Regions from separate parts of the Propionispora hippei DSM 15287 genome, predicted to be linked through region 3. Evidence: riboswitches for the same ligand, from Rfam matches in the RefSeq annotation. Region 3 holds a riboswitch; each other region holds the start of a gene.
The links. A riboswitch is a leader RNA that binds a small molecule or an ion and turns the genes downstream of it on or off. The one in region 3 is predicted to bind thiamine pyrophosphate.
Positions count from the first base shown of each region.

Region 1: it holds a riboswitch for thiamine pyrophosphate, as region 3 does, so the genes downstream of both, thiS (sulfur carrier protein ThiS) here and thiT (energy-coupled thiamine transporter ThiT) in region 3, are expected to answer to the same signal.
Region 2: it holds a riboswitch for thiamine pyrophosphate, as region 3 does, so the genes downstream of both, thiW (energy coupling factor transporter S component ThiW) here and thiT (energy-coupled thiamine transporter ThiT) in region 3, are expected to answer to the same signal.

Region 1 covers NZ_FQZD01000038.1:20,711-27,467, reverse strand. The annotation lists gene thiE (thiamine phosphate synthase) at 1-368, opposite strand, end outside; gene thiF (sulfur carrier protein ThiS adenylyltransferase ThiF) at 355-990, opposite strand; gene thiH (2-iminoacetate synthase ThiH) at 1,001-2,101, opposite strand; gene F3H20_RS16235 (thiazole synthase) at 2,147-2,917, opposite strand; gene thiS (sulfur carrier protein ThiS) at 2,921-3,121, opposite strand; TPP riboswitch at 3,231-3,340, opposite strand; gene F3H20_RS16225 (sulfate adenylyltransferase subunit 1) at 3,418-5,133, opposite strand; gene cysD (sulfate adenylyltransferase subunit CysD) at 5,148-5,948, opposite strand; gene F3H20_RS16215 (4Fe-4S dicluster domain-containing protein) at 5,959-6,273, opposite strand; gene F3H20_RS16210 (adenylyl-sulfate reductase subunit alpha) at 6,254-6,757, opposite strand, start outside.
Region 2 covers NZ_FQZD01000016.1:39,653-46,409, forward strand. The annotation lists gene F3H20_RS10865 (threonine aldolase family protein) at 1-4, shown strand, start outside; gene mrdA (penicillin-binding protein 2) at 215-2,062, shown strand; TPP riboswitch at 2,118-2,226, shown strand; gene thiW (energy coupling factor transporter S component ThiW) at 2,569-3,096, shown strand; gene thiM (hydroxyethylthiazole kinase) at 3,083-3,913, shown strand; gene F3H20_RS10885 ((deoxy)nucleoside triphosphate pyrophosphohydrolase) at 3,967-4,365, shown strand; gene F3H20_RS10890 (EamA family transporter) at 4,416-4,847, shown strand; gene blaOXA (class D beta-lactamase) at 4,999-5,832, shown strand; gene F3H20_RS10900 (FHA domain-containing protein) at 5,920-6,606, shown strand.
Region 3 covers NZ_FQZD01000015.1:73,598-80,354, forward strand. The annotation lists gene F3H20_RS10575 (MalY/PatB family protein) at 1-1,175, shown strand, start outside; gene F3H20_RS19905 (hypothetical protein) at 1,279-1,443, shown strand; gene F3H20_RS10580 (thiamine diphosphokinase) at 1,518-2,249, shown strand; TPP riboswitch at 2,296-2,406, shown strand; gene thiT (energy-coupled thiamine transporter ThiT) at 2,469-3,095, shown strand; gene F3H20_RS10590 (hypothetical protein) at 3,181-3,363, shown strand; gene F3H20_RS10595 (aminopeptidase) at 3,461-4,690, opposite strand; gene F3H20_RS10600 (class I adenylate-forming enzyme family protein) at 4,774-6,258, opposite strand; gene F3H20_RS10605 (methyl-accepting chemotaxis protein) at 6,462-6,757, opposite strand, start outside.

The DNA of each region.
Region 1 (6,757 bases), on a different contig from region 3:
TCGGCCTGTTCCGGCGAATGAGTGGACAAGCCAATCAGCATGTCATTGCCTACCAGCTTCCGGACTTCCTGCGGCGGTAAGTCCTCCTGTCCGAGGTGAACTCCGTCGGCACCGGCGGCCAGTGCTAAATCGACAAAATCGTTAACGATAAACGTAACCCCGGCCAGCCGGGTTCTTTCCCGGATATAGCGGCATTCCTCAAACATAGCTCCGGCCTTTTTATACTTTTCCCGGTATTGAATCACCTTAATTCCAGCGGCAATCAATAAGTCAACCACCTCTGTGTTGGACCGCCCCAGTGAATATTCGGCCGCCGTTAATCCATAAATACCGCCGGCCAAAAAATTCTCCATTTTACTTCTCATCATCGCCATCTCCCTTTACCCGTTCGACTGCATACTGCACAATTAAATCCGCCTGTTTGGCGGCCGCTATCGTAACACAGGGCGCCATTGGCGGCAATGCCTCGCCGATACCGGAAACCAAATCTCCCACCAGATAAAAGGTATCTTTGAGCCGGTGAACCCGTATCCGGTCACTGTCGCCCCAGCCGGCCAAACCCGAGGCCGCTACCATAAACTTTCCGCTGGCGAGATACGCCTCAACCAACAGCTTTTTATAATCCGCCCGGTCAAGGGCTTCGACAATGACCTCGCAGTCCTTGAATATAGCGGCCACATTATGCTGTTCGATCCGTACAGGCAGCATTGTCAATTCCAGGCCGGAAGAAATAGCCAGCAGGTTATCCCGCAAAGCCTCTACTTTGCTTTTTCCGATCTGATGCTGAAAATAAAACTGCCTGTTGAGATTCTTGTATTCTACTTGATCAAAATCTACGACTGTTAAACGGCTAAATCCGCTCCTGACAAGCATAGCCGCACAATTAGAGCCAAGACCGCCAGCTCCGGCAATTCCAATCCGCACGGTTTTCATATATTGCAGCAATGCCGGTCCCACATAAGCGGTAAGCGCCTCATCTAACCTGTTCATCCTCTACTCCTCACAATAACTGCCAGTCTTTATATAACGGTTGGTATCCCTTCTGGTACAGCATGGCCGCCACCTGGGCCACCGTCCGCTCATCGGAAATCTCAAACTGTCCTGTTTCGCCCTTATCGGTCCGTCCGCCCACAGCGGTGCAGGAACCTGCCGACATTTTCGTCACCCCCAGGCCTACCAGATGGTCACGGAGCACAGCGCTCTCCCGCGTGGAAAGAGTCAGCCCGCCATGCGGCATAAACAACCGGTAGGCCAGTATGTACTGAACCAGGTTCTTATCGGTAACCAGCGCCTTGGGCGGATAACCGCCGGCATGGGGGCGCATACGGGGTGGTGAAATGCTGATCTCGGTGGCGGGGTACCGGGCTTGCAAATAATCGGCATGCACACCGGTCAGAAAAGCTTCCCGCCGCCATTCATTAAGCCCCAGCAGCGCACCGATATTGACCGAACGCAAGCCGGCGGCGCAGGCCCGTTCCGGTGCGTCCAAACGAAATTGGAAGTTCCGTTTGGGTCCTGCCGGATGAAGTTCTGCGTAAAGCAGGGGGGCATATACCTCCTGATAAAGCGTAACACCATCCACGCCAACTGCGGCCAACTGTTCGTATTCCTCACAAGTCAGGGCGTAGATTTCCATGCTGATGGAAGAAAAATAGTCTTTCAATACTTTCACGCAATCCGCAATATAGGTTACCGGCGATTCTTTAGTGCAATCACCCGTCAAAATAATAATGTGCTTCAAGCCGGTCCGGGCAATGGCTTCGGCCTCTGTCGCCACCTCATTCAGCGAAAGCTTTTTCCGGTGCAAAATATTCTTCGTATTAAATCCACAGTATAAGCACTGATTGGTACAATAATTGGACAAGTACAGCGGCGTATACAAAAGCATGGTCTTGCCAAAATGCTGGATGGTCAGCCTGCTGGCTTTTTGCGCCATGCTTTCCAGAAATCCTTCCGCCTGGGGCGACAACAGGGTTAGATAATCCAGGACCTGCAGCCGCTCCTTATGCAGCACCTGCTCCACATTGGCTGCCGTGAGCCGCGAAAAATATCCGTCAAAATCAAAGCAGTCATACCGTTTCAGTTCCCCATAGAAACTCATAGGCTCTCCTCCTGACAAAGCTTGGGCTAAATGATGCTGATCAAACTACTCCTGTAAAAACCCGGTCAGCGGCGAAGAAGCGGTCCCTTCACGGCGGATAGCGCCAGGTCGGGCCAAATACCCCTTGCGGCCTGCTTCCACGGCCTGCCTGAACGCACTGCCCATCAAAACAGGCTCTCCGGCGGTGGCAATGGCAGTATTAACAAGAACGGCAGCCGCGCCCAGTTCCATGGCCTCGGCTGCTTCCGAGGGACGGCCCAGTCCGGCATCGACAATCACAGGCACCGGTAGCTCTTCGATCAAAATCCTGATTAGTTCCTTCGTCTTTAAGCCGCGGTTGCTGCCGATAGGCGCTCCTAAAGGCATTACGGCTGCCGCCCCGGCTTCAACCATCCGTTTGGCGGCCGCCAAATCGGGTGACATGTAGGGCAGGACGATAAAGCCCTCAGCCGCTAAAGTCTCTGTCGTCTTGATGGTTTCATAATTGTCCGGCAGCAAATACCGGTTATCGGCAATCACTTCCACCTTGATCCAGTTTCCATAGCCGGCGGCCTGCGCCAGACGGGCAATGCGAACAGCCTCGGCGGCATTTCTCGCACCGGAAGTATTTGGCATGATGATACAGCCCTGAGGAATATAGGACGCCACATTTTCTTCCGGATATTGCAGATCAATCCGCCGTAAGGCGACAGTCACCACCTGTGCGCCGCAGGCAGCGACCACCTCAGGAATAACAGCATTAGCCGAAAACTTTCCTGTTCCCAAAAACAACCGGCTCTGTAATAATTGTCCGCCGATTTCCAATACATCCTTCATCGTTCAGCCTCCCCCCACAAAAGTAATGATTTCCAGTTTGTCATTCTCCTGCATACTTAGCGACGGCCAGCTATCTGATGCGACAACGGCCCCATTGAATTCAATGACAATCGTGGCCGGATTCAACTGACGGCTTTCTATGAAGTCACTGATCGTCATTGGCGCAGTAAGAACGAACGGTTTTCCGTTAACTGTAATCTGCAACCTATTCACCTCCCGGAATGATGTGCAAACTGCCCCGGACAGAATATGTTGCCGACAACGCAGGCAGGCATAAACAAAAAACGCGCTACCGGAACGATAGCGCGTCATGCATAACCAATTCATACACTTCCTACGCGGGCATTATCCCGATCAGGTTTAGAGGTAAGGTGCTTACTAGTCCACTCTCAGCCCATAACATGAGCTCCCTCGGCAATTTTATGAAATTATAATTTGATTGTAACCCCTCCGCCCTCTGCCGTCAATAACGGGACCAAAATAATTGTGCCAAAATATAATTAAATATGGTATTCAACTTCCAGCGTCTGCCGGGACGGCAGGAAACGGACTTCCCGGAACTTGCCGAAGGAAAGCCACTTATTCACCACAGCACCGGACGGACCGCCTGCAGCGGCGTATTCCTGCCGAAATAAGGCCAGATCTTCGACCGACGCCACCCGGACATAAAAGCCCTGCGGATTGAGGACAGGCACCCCGCTATAGGTATATTCCGCCAACGACACCAGCGTCTGCAGCTTGGCATTGCGCACCTTAGCGGCCAGGCCCCCGCTGGCATCCATCAAATCAAAGTCCTGCGGATATTCATAGCTGTCTCCTGTAATCGGCAGTACATCGCCCACATGGAAGTTATGGGCTTTACGCGGCAAACGTTCCAGCCGATTTTCCGAGAGAATATAATAGTATTCATCAAAGCAGCCGACGATCAATTCCTTATCCTGTTTTACCAACGAGCTTCCTGCCTTGAGGCCCTCCACCAAACCGGATACAATTCCGCCGCCGCATGTCTCGTAGCCGTCAACCAGCACAAACCGCCCGGTGACCGGATTGTTCCGGAATTCGTCAAAACAGATTTCCCGCTTCGTCCGGATAATCACTTCCGCCACATCGTTGGTATTCACCTGACCGGCGTCTTCCGTAGCTGCCAGCGTTGTAGCATCAACTACTTTGGTAATGGAATATATCTCGCACTCCACCTCCTGGGTGACTAGCTTCAGCTTATATTCCTGTCCCTTTTGCAAAGGCCTTTTGCCCATCCAGAAAATATTGGCCTTAAAGGTATTGGCAATAAGCGGAATATCCTCCTTATGAACAATCATTTCACCGCGCTGGTTAAAAAACTCATCTTCCACAGTGATCCCTACCGACATGCCGGCCTGGGAATGCTTGGTCTTATCCCGCTCCGCCCAGTACTCGATGGTTTTGATCCGGGTCGTTTTACGGCCGGGAACGACAACAATTTCATCGCCTTCCCGCAAGGTCCCCGCTTCAATCCGCCCGGCAATAATGCGCCGGTGATCAAACTTGTAAACATCCTGGATGGGAAACCGCAGCGCTTTGTCTTCCAGTCCGCGATCCTTTTCAAACAAATCCAGGGCAGTCAACAGTGGCTCTCCCTTGTACCAGGACATTTTTTCCGAATGCAGCGTAATATTCTCACCCCAAAACGCCGATACGGGAATGTATTTCAAGGGATATACCTGAAGGTTACCCAAAAATTCATGCATTTCCTTTTTGATCTGATGATAAATGGCTTCCGAATAGCCGATCAAGTCCATTTTATTGATCAGCACATATACTTTTTGAATGCCCAGCAGGGACAGAATATAGCCATGACGCTTGGATTGCTCCTGAATGCCTTCATTAGCGTCTACAATCAGCAGCGCCGCTTCGGCGTTGGCTGCGCCGGAAATCATATTCTTTAAAAATTCCTTATGCCCCGGTGCATCAATAATGACATAATCCCGCTGTTCGGTATGAAATTGCAATTGCGTGGTATCTATGGTAATGCCCTGTTTTTGCTCTTCTTCAAAGGCATCCAGCAAATAGGCGTATTCAAAAGGCTTCCCCTTTTCCTGAGAAATCCGCTTCACCCGTTCAATCGCGCCTTCGGGCAGGGATTTGGTATCATACAGCAACCGGCCAATGACGGTTGACTTTCCATGATCGACATGTCCCACTACGACGATGTTCAATGATTCTCTGGCAGCTACCATCCGTTTTCTCTCCTTTACATATAACCGTCTTTGCGCAGCTTCTGCATGGCGTAGGAATCCTCCTGATCCTGCGCCCGGCCAGCCCGCTCGCTCACCGTAGTGTGCTTCAGTTCTTCAATAATTTGCGCTACCGTCACTGCCTGGGAATCAATCTGTCCGGTACAGGGAGCACAGCCTAAACTGCGGTAGCGCTTGCCGTTTCTGGCAAAATACAAATCGACCAAGGGGATATTTTCCCGTTCAATATAGGCCCAAATATCAATTTCATTCCAGTGGAGAATAGGATGCACCCGGATATGATTTCCTTTGGGAAAATCGGTTTTAAACTGATCCCATAATTCGGGAGCCTGGTTGGTATAATCCCATTCCGAATCCTTATTTCGTTCGCTGAACACTCTTTCTTTGGACCGGGACCCTTCTTCATCCCGGCGGATGCCCAGAATCAGCCCTTCAAAGGAATACTGGGTCACAACCTGCTGCAGTCCGTCGGTTTTTAGCGCCTTGCAGCAAACCAGCCGTCCCTTATCCGGCCCCATACCGTCCCGCAGCGCCTCCTCGTTCGTGTGCACAATCAAATCCAATTGATATTCTTTGGCTATCCGGTCACGATAGGCAATCATCTCCGGTATTTTATAGGTTGTATCTACGTGAATAAACGGGAAAGGCGAATGACCAAAAAAAGCTTTTTTCGCCAACCACAATAACACGGTCGAATCTTTGCCGATGGACCACAACATACCCAATTTGCCAAACTTTTTATAGGCTTCCCGCAAAATATAAATGCTCTGTGCCTCTAAACTATCCAAATGATCCATAACTGCCTCCTTAATACGCATTTGCCTTATGTTTATCAATGGTAATCACCGTTTCCGCACCATCCGGGCCTACCATAACCCAATGGAGATAATTCTTTTCCCATCGGGTGTAGAGGTAACCGCCGCGGCCGCCGATATCCGCCCCCAGATAAAATTGAATGGCGGCAACCGGACATTCCTTGACGCAGGAAGTACAGCCCCAGCAATCCTGAGGATAGCGGATTTCGCTTTTCCTCTGTTCATCAGCATACAGCAGGCTGCCCGGACACACCTGGCGGCAACCGCCGCAGCCGATACAGTTATCTTTATTGATCCGTATGCTCATAGATCTCATCCTTCTCGACAATATTCCGCAGCACAATGCGCACTTTGCCTGCTTCCTGGCGGGAATTCACATATTTCAGCCAGTGTTCGTCATCCTGGCAGGGATAATCGGCGTTTTCCTGAAAAGCGCGCCAGCGTGTCTCTTGCCGTGCCGCCAAATGAGCAATCAGTGTTTTGCATACATACAGACGGTCAAGCAGTTCATGGATATGCATTAGTTGATGCATGTCGCCGGCACTAAGCTGCCTTGCCAGGACCAGTAACTCTTCAATACGACCTTGGGCCACCCGCAGTTTTTCCCGGTTATATACATATCCCGCCGTAATCCCGCCGGCATATTCATCCATGGTTTTCTGCATGGCTTCTTCCAGTTGTTCCGTTTGATATAAGCCGACCGACCGGGTTAAGCAAGCAAGAATTTTTTCCTGTTCCCCGTCAATCTCCGCCAAATCGGCGACAGGAGCCGGTTTGTCCTGAATATCCTC
Region 2 (6,757 bases), on a different contig from region 3:
ATAGGGCAATGTAAAGCAATATGATTTGGCAAGGTAGCAGGGAATCGCGAGGGACTTTACGTGAAAAGTAGAGTACCCTTTTCTGCTTTTTGCGTGATTAGTCATCGAACCGGTTGCAGTGAAAAGCCTGTAAAAACTTTTACATTGAACTGATTATGTAAATTTGATAGACTGGTATAGAGTCGAATTCTACATAGAAAAGAGAGGCTTTACGATGGTAAGCAGGTCGAAAAACCGGGTGGATGTGTTAGGGTTTATTGTCATTATAGTTATTTTGGCGCTTATGGGCAGATTAGCTTACCTTCAGATCATAAAGGGTGATTACTTTCACACTTTGGCCGAGCAAAATCGCATTCGCCTGATTACCGTTACGGCGCCGCGGGGAACCTTCTATGACCGCAACGGAACGCCACTGGTGAACAACCGGCCCGGTTTTTCGGTGTCCCTGATGCCGATTGACGGACCGGTTTCACAGGAGGTTATTGTTAGGTTGGCTGACATCCTCAAGATTAAGCCGGAGGAGATCAACAGCAAAGTTAAAAAGGAGGAAAATCCGTTAAATCCGGTTATCGTGAAAAACGATGTGGGGCAGGACATTGTGGCCAGGATCGAAGAACACAAAAGCGATCTGCCTGGCGTGGTACTGGCGATCCAGGCGGTGCGCAGCTATATATATAATGACCTTGGCGCTCATATGTTCGGCTACGTAGGGGAAATCAACGACAACGAACTGGAAAAAGGGAAAGCCGACGGTTATAAAAGTGGTGACATTCTGGGCAAGTCCGGTCTGGAGCAGGTCTATGACAAGACACTGCGCGGTGTGGACGGCGGTGAGCAGGTCGAAGTGGATGTGACCGGGCGCCCCATCCAGCGACTTGGTCGGAAGGAGCCGGTTCCCGGCAATGACCTGTGGCTTACCATTGATTATCGCGTCCAGAAGGCTACGGAAGAGGCGATGGACAGGCAGCTTACCTATTTGCAAAACAAGCTGGGCAACAGCAAAGCGAAAGCCGGCGCCGCCGTGGCGATCAACCCTAAGACCGGTGAGGTGCTGGCGATGGTCAGCCGGCCGGCCTTTAATCCCAACCTGTTTAATGGCGGCATCTCGGAAAAAGACTGGAAGATAATCAACGATAATCCGTTCAATCCCATGCAGAACCGGGTGATTGCCGGTGAATATCCGCCGGGTTCTACCTTTAAAATTGTGACAGGCACGGCAGCGTTGGAACTGGGTAAGGTGACGCCGGAAGAAAAGATTCTCGATACAGGCAAGCACTGGATTATTCCCAAGGGAAACGCGCAGAATGAAGCGCTGGGCCTGATCGATTTCCGCGAGGCGTTGTCCAAATCGGATAATGTGTATTTTTATGAAATGGGCAACCGGCTGGGCATCGACAATCTGGAAAAGTATGCAAGAATGTTCGGTCTTGGTGAATACACCGGCATCAAGCTGCCGGGTGAATCGAACGGTCTGGTGGCAAATAAAAAGTATAAAATGAAAGTGTACGACGAAGACTGGTACCTGTCGGAAACCTTTGACGCCGCTATCGGGCAGGGATTCCAACTGGCGACGCCGCTGCAGGTGGCCAATGTTATGGCTCAGATAGCTAACGGCGGACATCGTTACCGCCCCTACCTTGTCAGTAAAATTGCCAGTCCCGACGGAAAAATCATTCAGACCTTTCAGCCGGAGGAAGTGGGAACGATCAATATATCGGCTAAAACACTTAATCTCATCCGGAGCGCTCTCCGGGATGTCGCTTTGCCCGGTGGTACGGCGGCGTCTACCTTCGCCGGCTTTCCCATTCCGATCGCCGGCAAAACGGGTACGGCGGAAAATCCTCATGGCGATGATCATGGCTGGTTTGTGGCCTATGCGCCGTTTGATGATCCGCAGATCGTGGTGGCTGTTCTGATTGAGCAGGGTGGTTTTGGCGCCGATTCGGCCGTGCCGATTGCCCGCAAAATGCTGGAGGCTTATTTCGATGTTCCTTCCCAGAAGAATCCGGCAGATTTATATGCCGAGGAGCAGGCGGCAAAAGCCGGTGCTAAGCAGCCATAAAAGGTACTTCTTATATTTACCGAGAGTGAGCCTGTATGATATAATAAATAAAACCACATATTCTTCGGGGAGCTTGTGTAGCAGGCTGAGAGGAAGTAATCGAACTTTGACCCATATACCTGATTTGGATAATGCCAACGTAGGAATGTGAATTGTGTTGCTATGATGTATAGCTAGAGCAGGGATATGCCGGCAGGTGTATCCTTTTTTTTATTGTTCGTAGGTTTCAGCGGCAAGGTTTAGTTCTTGCCGAATGGAGCACTCGGTGGAGGAGGAGCGTCCTGCACCGGATGGCAAACGACAGCTACATAGCGAGGGAGCCCGTGTTTCGGGATGAGAGGAGGCTTTGGAGCCTCGACCGGTCTGATGGCTATGCCAGAGGGGGACTGCTATGTAGTTTTGTTTTATATACCTTGCTGTAATTTAATCCCTGTCCGGCATAGCCTGTTGACAGGGATTAAGCATGTACATGCTTGCCATAGATGATTACAGATGAGGTGTTTTTGATGAATCGAAATGAGGGACTCTTAAAGATGGTGATGTTATCCATGCTGGTGGCCATTGGCGTGGTAATTTCCCCTATCCTGCGGATTGAAGGGATGTGCCCGATGGCCCATGTGATCAATATCGTATGTTCTGTTTTATTGGGACCCTGGTATTCTTTGCTGTGCGCTACACTGATTGGTATCATCCGGATGATGCTGATGGGCATCCCGCCATTGGCGTTGACCGGCGCGGTATTTGGCGCCCTGCTGTCAGGTCTGTTGTACCGGTATTTTAAGGGACGGCTGATCTGGGCTGTTATTGGCGAGGTGCTTGGCACAGGCGTAATCGGTGCCCTTGTTTCCTATCCGGTGATGACCTTTCTGTGGGGCAAGGCAGGGCTGACCTGGACCTTTTATCTGCCGCTCTTTACCGCAGCTACGCTGATCGGCGGCTCGATTGCCTATGTATTTTTGACAGCTTTGAAAAAAACGGGTATGCTGGCAGTATGTCAGAACCGGTTAGGAGCGGTGGTCTATGACAAAGGCTGATGTCTCGCTTGCCGGACTGCTGGCTGTCCGGCGGGAGGTGCAGGAACGCAGGCCGCTCATTCACTGCATTACCAATCCCATCTCGATCAATGACTGCGCCAATGCTGTCCTGGCCGTCGGGGCCAAGCCGATCATGGCGGAGCATCCGGCCGAAGTGGCCGGCATTACGGCGACGGCAGCTGCCTTGGCGGTCAATTTAGGCAATATAACCGACAGCCGCATGGCGGCTATGCGTGTATCCGGCAAAGTGGCCGGCGAACGGAAGCTGCCTTCGGTGCTTGATCTGGTCGGCGTGGGCTGCAGCCGCCTGCGTCTTGACTTTGCCAGGGAGTTTATTGCCGAATGCCGCCCTGACGTGATCAAAGGCAACATGTCGGAAATCAAGACGCTTAGCAAAGGAGAAAGTCATGCCCAGGGAATTGATGCTGGCGAACAGGACAGCCTGGCCGGGGATAATATGGCCGATACCTTGCGCTGGCTGCGGGAGCTCTCACTGGCCACTGGCGCAGTTATCACCGTAACCGGCCGGGTGGATGTGATTACCGATGGCCGGACCGTTTTCCTGCTGGAAAATGGCTGTGACATGCTGGCGAGGATCACGGGAACCGGCTGTATGCTCAATGTGCTGGTGGCCAGCTTTATTTCAACCGGTCGTATTTTGGCCGGCGCGGTGTTGGCGACGGCGTTTTTAGGCATCTGCGGTGAACTTTCCCTGCCGGTGAAAGGCACCGGCATGTTCCGGGCCAATTTGCTGGATACTATATACAGTCTGACTGACGAGGAATTTAGCAAAGCCATTAGGTGGACGGTCTGCTAACCGGTAGGGATATCGCGCCGTCATCATCATTATTGTCTAAAGGAGCTTGGGTCATGCGACATGTAACGGCCGCTGTTTTATTAAAGGACGGTAAGTGCCTAATCGCTAAACGGCGAACAGGTGACGCGCTGGAGAATCTATGGGAGTTTCCCGGTGGCAAGATTGAAGACGGGGAGACACCGCAGGAATGTCTGCAACGGGAAATCCGGGAGGAGCTTCAAATCGAAGTCACGGTGGGAGATTTTTTGACCGAAAGCATCTACGACTACGGTCGGGGCGTCATCCGGTTAATGGCCTATATCGTCACCTGGCAAAACGGCAATTTGCGACTGACCGTTCATGACGGACTTGCCTGGGTTGATAGGAACACAATTACCGGCTATCCATTTGCTCCGGCCGATATTCCGATAGCGGCGAAGGTGAGAGACCTATTGTCCGCTGGGGAGAGTTGACGGATATTGCGCGATTGCATAGTATAGTGGAAAGAAAGGGAGTAGGTGAATTGGATTATTTATGGCTGGTATTCTCCTTGCTATCGGCTGTAACGGCGGCGCTGGTGGCTATTTTTGGCAAGATTGGCCTGCAGACGGTGGACGCCAACTCGGCTACAGCCGTCCGGTCGATCGTAATGGCTATTTTTTTAATGGGAGTGGTGGTACTGCAGGGTAGTGTTAAGCAAATACCGGTCATTTTAGCCGATAAAAGGACGTTTTTATTTATTGTGCTTAGCGGTATAGCCGGGGCCCTGTCCTGGTTGTTTTATTTCCTGGCCCTTAAGTACGGCAAGGTATCACAGGTAGCGCCTATTGACAAGCTGAGTGTTGTGATGGCCACGATTCTGGCTGTCGTGCTGCTGGGTGAAAACATCAGCCTGTTAAATGGTATCGGCGTTGCACTTATCGCCGCCGGGGCCATTGTGGTGGCTCTATCCTAGGGAGCCGCTGATTTAATGAGCCTGCCAGCCTGGCGAAAGTATAGTCTGCAGCTTGTCAGGCAAAAATCAGCAACCTGTCATACTCCTGACATGGTTCCTTGTTAAGTAAGCTATTATAATGGACGTATAGAAGAAAAACAGGGGTGAAGTTATGAAAAAGAGTACAATCATGACAGGGCTGATTCTTTTGTTAAGTATGCTTGTGGGGATTGTGGCAGTGGTATCTGTATCGGCACGGCAGCAGGAGCCTAAGGTGATTCCTTTGGATGTAACTGCCGTCAAGGTGGACGAATTTTTCCCCCGCCAGGAAGGAACATTCATTTTAAAAGATATGCAAACCGGCAAAATGTTTGTCTACAATCCGGCCAGAGCGAATGTCCGGCAGTCGCCTTGCTCTACCTTTAAGATCATGAACTCGCTGATTGGGTTGCAGACCAAAGCAGTGCAGGACGAGTACGATGTGAAGCGCTGGGATGGCACCGACCGTGGGTTGGCGGTGTGGAACCGGGATCATACGCTGGGGTCGGCCATGCGCTATTCCGTAGTCTGGTATTATCAGGCTATGGCCCGTGATATTGGCGCCGAGCGGATGCAATACTGGCTGGACCAATGCTCTTACGGCAACCGGGACATCAGCGGCGGCATTGACCAGTTCTGGCTAAACAGCTCGCTGACCATTTCACCGTTGGAACAGGTTGAGTTTCTGGAGAAATTGTATGCCGGAACCCTGCCTTTCGATAAAGACGTGATGAAAACGGTTAAACGGATGATGCTTTTGGAAGAGGGGGATACATATGCGCTGTACGGAAAAACCGGAAGCTCCAAAGACAATCTGGGCTGGTTTGTTGGGTTCGTCAATGTAAAGGGAAGGACCTATCTCTATGCTACGCAGCTTGACAGTCCGCAAGGAAATAAAACCGGCGGCGCTTTTGCCAAGAAGGTAACCCTGAATATTTTAAAAAAGTACAGCTTGATTGATAAATGAATCGGAACTTATAATAAATAGAGGAGCCGGGCCGCTGTGTGAGAATGGCGGGAAGGCCCCTCTAAAATACTCTGTAGGAGATTTCCGATGCAAAAACAGGTGTGGCTTGTTATCGAAAGGGGAGAACCGTTTGAAATAGGAACCCGCTTAAAACTGGAACCAGGCGAACTTTGTCTGGGCCGTTCCAGCGAGAAGCAGCAGGTCGATATCAGTTTTTCCAATTTCCTTATATCCCGCTGTCATTGTTGCATTTACCATCATAAGGATGGTCTGGAAGTTTGTGATACCGGCAGCAAGCACGGGACTTTTCTTAATGAGAAGCGCTTGCTCAGTCATAAGAAATATCCCATTCTTAGCGGTGATCGAATTTCTTTGTCGATGGGAGTGGCCGTGTTTCGGATTGTTCAGTCGGCGTTGGATGAAGTAACCATCGACTTGACACAGCCGGTGACAGTAAGTTCTGATGGAGCCGGTGTTATATTGGATGACAGGAAACGGGAATGCCGGATTGAAGGACAGCCCATGCCGCTGACTGAAAAAGAGTGGCTCTTTCTAAAACTGCTCCACGACCATGCTAATACGGCAGTAGCTTACGAACGGATTAAGCAGGCCGTATGGGGGGAACGGTTTAATCCGGAGCAGGAGATCGTCGATGTCGGAGCCGATGAAATGAATAGCCTGGTATACCGACTGCGCCGGAAGCTGGGAGCGAGGGCCGGGCTGTTAAAGTCGGTCCGGGCTTATGGTTATATGCTGGAAATAGCCGTCAAGTAAACTATTTGACAATTCACCGGTGAAGACGTATAATAGCGATGAATATTTGAATCTGGTTTTACCAAAGGCTGTGAACAGGAAGAGTATTCCGGTTGGGAACCGCACAGAGAGCAGGAGTAGCTGAGAACCTGCGGGGGATTGCCGGCAGAAA
Region 3 (6,757 bases):
ATTTTGATACCGTAATTGACAGGACCAATAATTTTGCCGCTAAATATGATGAAATAGGCTTAAAATTCGGCCGGGAGGATTTGGTCCCCCTGTGGGTGGCCGATATGGACTTTCGCACGGCCGAACCGATTATAGAAGCCATCCGGCAGCGGGCTGAGCAGGGCATCTTTGGCTATACGTCGCGTCCTAAATCTTACTTTGCGGCAGCCAGCGAGTGGCTTAGCCGGCGCCATGGCTGGGCGGCCGATCCAAGTCTGATGCTACATAGCCCCGGTGTGGTTCCTTCGTTAAGTATGATGATTCAACATTTTACCGAACCGGGAGATAAGATCATTATTCAGTCGCCGGTATACTATCCGTTCTTTGACGTGGTGCGCAGCCATGGCCGGCAGCTATTGGAGAATCCCTTGAAAAATGTGAATGGCCGGTATGAGATGGATTATGATCACTTGGCAGAGCTTGCCGCTCAGGGTGCGAAATATCTGCTTTTGTGCAGTCCCCACAATCCGGTGGGGCGTGTCTGGCACAAGGACGAGCTGGTCCGGCTGGGCCAGATCTGCCTGCGCCACGGCGTTACCGTTATTGCCGATGAAATCCACTCTGATCTGGTCTATTCCGCACATAAACATATCCCCTTTGCCAGCATCTCGGAGGAATTCGGGCAGAATACCATTACCTGCATTGCGCCGAGTAAAACTTTCAATCTGGCCGGCCTGCAGGCTTCCATTGTCATTTTCCCCAACCGCGAATACAAAGCCCGGTTTGATGCGATTTTAGGAAACCTGGACATCCGCCGCAACAATTGCTTCAGCCTGGTGGCGGTGGAAGCGGCCTACCGTCAGGGCGAGGAGTGGCTGGAGCAGGTCAATGCCTATATTAAGGATAACTTTGCCTATATCGGCGATTTCTGCCGGACCCATATTCCCGAAATCAAACCTAATGAACCGGAAGGAACGTACCTGGTCTGGCTGGATTGTCGCGAACTGGGTTTGAACCGTACCGAACTGCACGACTTTATGCTGAACGAGGCCAAGCTGGCTTTGGACGACGGCTTCTGGTTCAGTGAGCAGGCCGACGGTTATATGCGCCTCAACGCCGCCTGCCCGCGCAGTATTTTGACCAAGGCGCTGACCCAGCTCAAACAGGCGGTTGCCGCACGCCGGGGCAAGGACTGAGTCCTTACCGGCCGGTGGCCAAGGGAATTTTGCTTTTTCCTCCCCTCATGGTGTGGTATAATTACTTATGGATAGTAATTATTTGCAATTGGAGGTCAGAGCCATGAGTCAGGAACTATGGAAAGAAGTGGAGCAATTGCAAGAAAAATTGCATGATACTATCAGCAAAAAAGGCGTAGGATCACCGGAAGCCATCCGGGTTATGCAAGCGTTTCGGGAAAAAATGGACGAATATAAACGATGTACGAAGAAACCGCTAGAGCCATAAGGCTCTTTTTTCTTACCGTGCCAATACCTGCCGCAGCCGGGATTTAAAAAAAGAGAGAACAGGAGACTGCCAGTATGAACCATATAATACGACTGCCGCAATTGGACTGCCTATTCCCCGGCCCGGCACCGGACCGGGAGGTCCTGCTGGCAGCCGGCGGCCGGGCGCCGCAGCCGGTCTGGCTGAAGGAGGCCGCTGCCGGCCGCGCCGTCTGGTGCGTCGACCACGGCATTGACTGCTGCCAACGCAGCCGGATTGTCCCTGAACGGGTGATTGGCGACGGCGACAGCGCCAGCGGGGCCGGTTGGGCCTGGGGACGGCAACTGGGTGTGCCGATGGAGGAATATCCGGCCGAAAAAAATCTTACCGACCTGCAGCTTGCCCTGCAAACCGCCGGCACGGTATACCGCCAGGCAGCTGTGGTGGTTACCGGCGTCTGGGGCGGACGGTTTGATCATGCCTTTAGCAATATCTATTCACTGACAGGCCGCGCCGCCTTAGGCCTTTCCCGCTGTTTGGCCGCCGATCAGACGGAAGTGCTCCTCCTGCTGCAAGGCGAAGACGCGGTCCGGCTTACCTGGCGCGCTGCGCCTGAGGTTATATCACTCCTGCCCTTGTCCGGCACCTGCAGCGGCGTGAGCATCCAGGGCGTCCACTGGCCGCTGGACAGGGTGGAACTGCTGAGCACCCTGCCTTATGCCGTCAGCAACCGCCCGGCCGCGGCCGAGGTCAGCGTGGCCCTGAACGGCGGCAGTCTGGGGGTCTACCTGTGCTGGCAGAGCGCTCATGTAGCGGCGGACAGTTGACAAGACAGATGGTGCGCTATAGAATAATAACCATAAAAAGAGCATAACACTGTGCTAGGGGTGCCAGGTGCGGAGCACTGGGCTGAGAAATGATCTAATCATTAACCCTTCACCTGATCTGGGTCATGCCAGCGTAGGGAAGCGAAACGTTTTTTAACCGCATTCCTCGGGAATGCGGTTTTTTGCATAGCTGATATGATTACATAGGAGATGAGAAAGATGGAAGAGACAACCTGGTTAAACGCTATCTGGCTGCTTTCCGAAAACCCGGCCAGCCTATTCGCCCTGATCGGAATGGTGGCGCTGCTGGCAGCGTTTGCCTATATAAAAAAAATCACTATCCATACCCGGCTGCTGGTTCATATCGGTCTGGCGCTGGCCCTGACGGTGGTGCTGCACACCTTCCGGCTGTATCATATGCCTCAGGGCGGCAGTGTCACGCTGGGAGCCATGCTGCCGCTCCTGCTGCTGTCCTTCCGCTACGGGCCGGTGGTGGGCTATCTGGCAGGTTTTGTCTACGGGCTGCTTAACCTGCTGCAGGACCCTTATATTTTGCATCCTGTCCAGGTGCTGTTCGATTACCCCCTGCCGTACATGGCCATGGGCTTGGCCGGCTTTTTTCGGGACCGGCCGTTCTTAGGCGCGACGGTTGCCGTAGTCGGCCGGTTTATCTGTCATTTTATATCGGGCGTTGTTTTTTTCGCCAGCTATGCGCCGGAGGGGGTATCTCCCTATTGGTATTCCCTGGTGTTTAACGGCAGCTACCTGCTGCCGGAGCTGATCATTTGCCTGGTTATTCTTAAAGTACTGCCGGTTGGCAGAGTGCTGCAGACCATCCAAAAATAACCGGCCTTTTCCAGTGCCTGCTTTTCATATTTTTGTGACGGCGGGGCAAACTAACAGCGTAATTCAATCGGGAAGGAGTAGCGCTATGAAAAAGAGAAGACCTGCTTACGCGCCCAATGAACGGGGCTATTTTGAACCGGTTCGCCGCAAGGTATATTCGTCGAAACATGTCCGGATCTTTCCCGACCCGATTGCCGACGATATTGTGGCCAACAATATTTCCAATGTAGAATTTGACTATACCTATGACCGGGGAGAGCTGATCTGACAGCTCTCCCTTTTTTGTTTCGTCGCTGGCCTTGATCAGCAGCCGGCGGCGCCAGTGGAAAAAAAGGACGTCCTGACGGGCGCCCTGGTGTATAAAATCAGAAGGCAAAATTGCCGTTTTTAAAAACAGGAATTTGCTGTCCCTGCCGGGTGGTGCCGAGGATTTCCAGATCGGCGGTGCCGAGCATAAAATCCTCGTGGACCAGTGAATCGTTTACGCCTTTTTGCGCCAGTTCTTCCGCCGTGTAGTTCTCACTGTTGGCGAGGCAGACCGGATAGGCCTTGCCGAAGGCTAAATGGCAGGAGGCGTTTTCATCGAATAGGGTGTTGTAAAACAAAATGTTGGCATTAGAGATAGGAGAGTCGAAGGGTACCAGCGCCACTTCACCCAGATAGCTGGCTCCCTCGTCGGTTTCCAGCAGGTGTTTCAGGCTCTCGTAGCCTGTTTTGGCTGTGAAATCGACAATTTTGCCGTCAGTGAAGGTCAGCATGAAGCCGTCGATCAGATTGCCGTTGTAGTTAAGCGGCTTGGAGCTGACGACCTTGCCATTGACGCCTGTCCGTTGAGGCAGGGTGAAGACTTCCTCGGTCGGCATGTTGGCGATGAATTCCCGTCCGTCCGGCGTGTGCTCGGAGCCGCCCAGCCAGATATGGCCTTCCGGCAGCTCGACAGTCAGGTCGGTACCCAGCGAATTTTTATAATGAAGCGTTTTAAAGTTGTGGCCGTTTAGGAAATCCAGCCGCTGCTGCAGGTTTTGCTTGTGGCTGTTCCAGGCGGCCACCGGATCGGGTGTATCCACCCGCACGACCTGGCAGATCAGTTCCCAGAGTCTGGCAATGGCCGCTTCCTCCGACAGGTCCGGGAATACCTTTTTGGCCCAGGCCGCGGTGGGAACGGATACGACGCACCAGGTGTTCTGGTTGCTCATCAGACGCTCCCGGTACTCGCGCAGCGCTGTGCTGCCGGCCTTCTGGGCCTTGGCGATGCGGCCCGGTTCAATGTCCTTCAGCAGCTCGGGATCGGAGGCGGCAATACTGACGAAAGCAGCCCCCTGTCGCACATAGGTCATATACAGCTCTTTTTGCCAGTCGGGATATTCGCTGAATACCTCTTCCGGCGCATGGGTGTAGCGGATTTTGGTGAATAATTCGTCGCGCCAGACGATGACCACATCCCGGGCACCTTCCTTGTAGGCGGTTTCCGCCAGAGCCCGGCTAAAGGGCGCGCTTTCAATGGGGGAATTGATAACCAGCGTCTGGTTTTTCTCTAAGTTAATACCGGTTTTTACAATCAAACGGGCATATTTTTCAAGCAATTGCGTATTCATGGACAGTCTCCCTTCTGGTGGTTTACACGTCAGGATATGCAGCGCCGGCCGCTTATGTGCCGGATGAAAACGAGCCGTGACAGCTAACTTTTGGTGGCGGCCGCTTCTTCCCGCAGCGCCCGTTTTAACAGCTTGCCCGTCGGAGTTTTCGGCAGGGCGTCAACCACGACAATGTCACGGGGCTGCTTATACGGTGCCAGCCGGGCCTGCAGAAATTCCTTCACGGCCCGTTTGTTAAAGGACGCTCCCTCCCGCATGACCAAATAGGCGCGGATAGCCTGTCCCCGCAGGCTGTCGGGTACGCCGATGACGGCCGCCTCCACCACGCCGGGATAGGTATAGAGCAGTTCTTCGATTTCGCGGGGATAGACATTTTCGCCGCTGCTGATAATCATGTCTTTCAGGCGATCGACAATGAAAAAGTAGCCATCTTCATCCCGGTAGGCAATATCACCGGTGTGAAGCCAGCCGTCCCGCAGTGACTGGGCCGTCTGTTCCGGCAGATTCCAGTAGCCCTGCATGACAATCGGGCCTCGTACAACCAGTTCGCCGATTTCCCCTGTGCCCAACTGTTGACCGTCCTCAGTTACAATGGCGACAGTGATGCCCGGCAGAGCTTTGCCGATGGAGCCGTATTTTCTCTTTTCCGGCAGGTTGAAGGTGACTACCGGTGAGGCTTCCGACAGACCGTAGCCTTCGATAATCGGCGTACCGTAAATGCTTTCGAACTGTTTGGCCACTTCCACCGGCAGCGAGGCGCCGCCGGAAACGAAGATGCGGACGGAGCGCAAGGCGTCGGGCTGGGCCAGACGGGACAGCAGGTTGTACATCGGCGGGACGCCGTACATGACCGTAACCCGGTGCTCCTTGATGACTGCCGCCGTTTCCTTGGGAGCGAAGGTTTCCAGTACGGTAATGCCAGCCCCGAGCCAAAGCGCGTTTAAGATAGCGCAGGTCCAGGCAAAGCAGTGATACATAGGCAGTACGCAGAGGACATTGTCCCGGCGCTCCACCGGCAGCATATGGCTGAACGCCTGGGCGTCGACAACCAGGTTTTCGTGAGTGAGGACCGCTCCCTTGGGATGGCCGGTGGTGCCTGAGGTATAGATAATCACGCAGGGCTGCTGCTCGTCAAACTCGGCCGGCAGTGGTGGCGCCGGCGGATAGGTTTCCTGGCTCAGCGCCTGTTTAATCGTGGCAAAGGTAAGCTGGCTGAGTTCCTGGCGTCCGTAATTTGCCAGTTCATCGGTCAGGTCCAGCGTCGCCGCCGTCACCAGATGGTGGATGCCGGCGTCGTGAAGGATATAGGCTGTTTCGCGGGCGGTCAGTTGAAAATTAATGGGAACAACAGTGGCACCCAGGCTGGCCAGCGCCAGGTAGGTACAGACAAATTCAATGGAATTTTTGGCGAACAGTCCGACATGATCGCCGGTCTTGATGCCGCAAGCGAAAAAATAATCCCGGTAGTGGTCAACCTCTTGTGCCAATTCCCCATAGGTCATTTGCCGGGGATAATAAAAAACGGGGTCGTTCTTTGTTCCTTGCCCGATTAATTCATGAACAAGCAATACTACTCCTCCCTCCGGGGCTGTCAAGTTGATATTTTCTATCCGCATTGTAGCGCAAAACGGGCAGGGTGTCTATGCAGTTTTTGACAATCAGCGGCGAAAACCACTATTTCTTTTTATTAGCTTTTAAAGCTTGCCCGGTTTTTATGCGCAAAAAATCCTCTTGTCGACAGACGAAACTGTCCGGCAAGAGGATTGATTTACTACAGCTTGAACCTAAGAATGCACTGTTTCAACTCTTCCGTCATATCCGATACGATGCTCAGGGAGGAAAGAATTTCTTCCATACTGGCGCTCTGCTCCTCAATGGCGGCGGCCACTTCACTGCTGCCGTCGGCAGAGCTTTTGGCGATCTGTAGGATATTTTGGCTGGTTTCTTCCACCTGGGCAATGTCCTTGGCGATATCTTCGATTTCCCGGTTGATGTTTTTGACCTGGGTGTCGGCATTTTCGCTGGTGGTCACAATATTATGGAAGGAAAGGATGGCTTCTTCGGCCA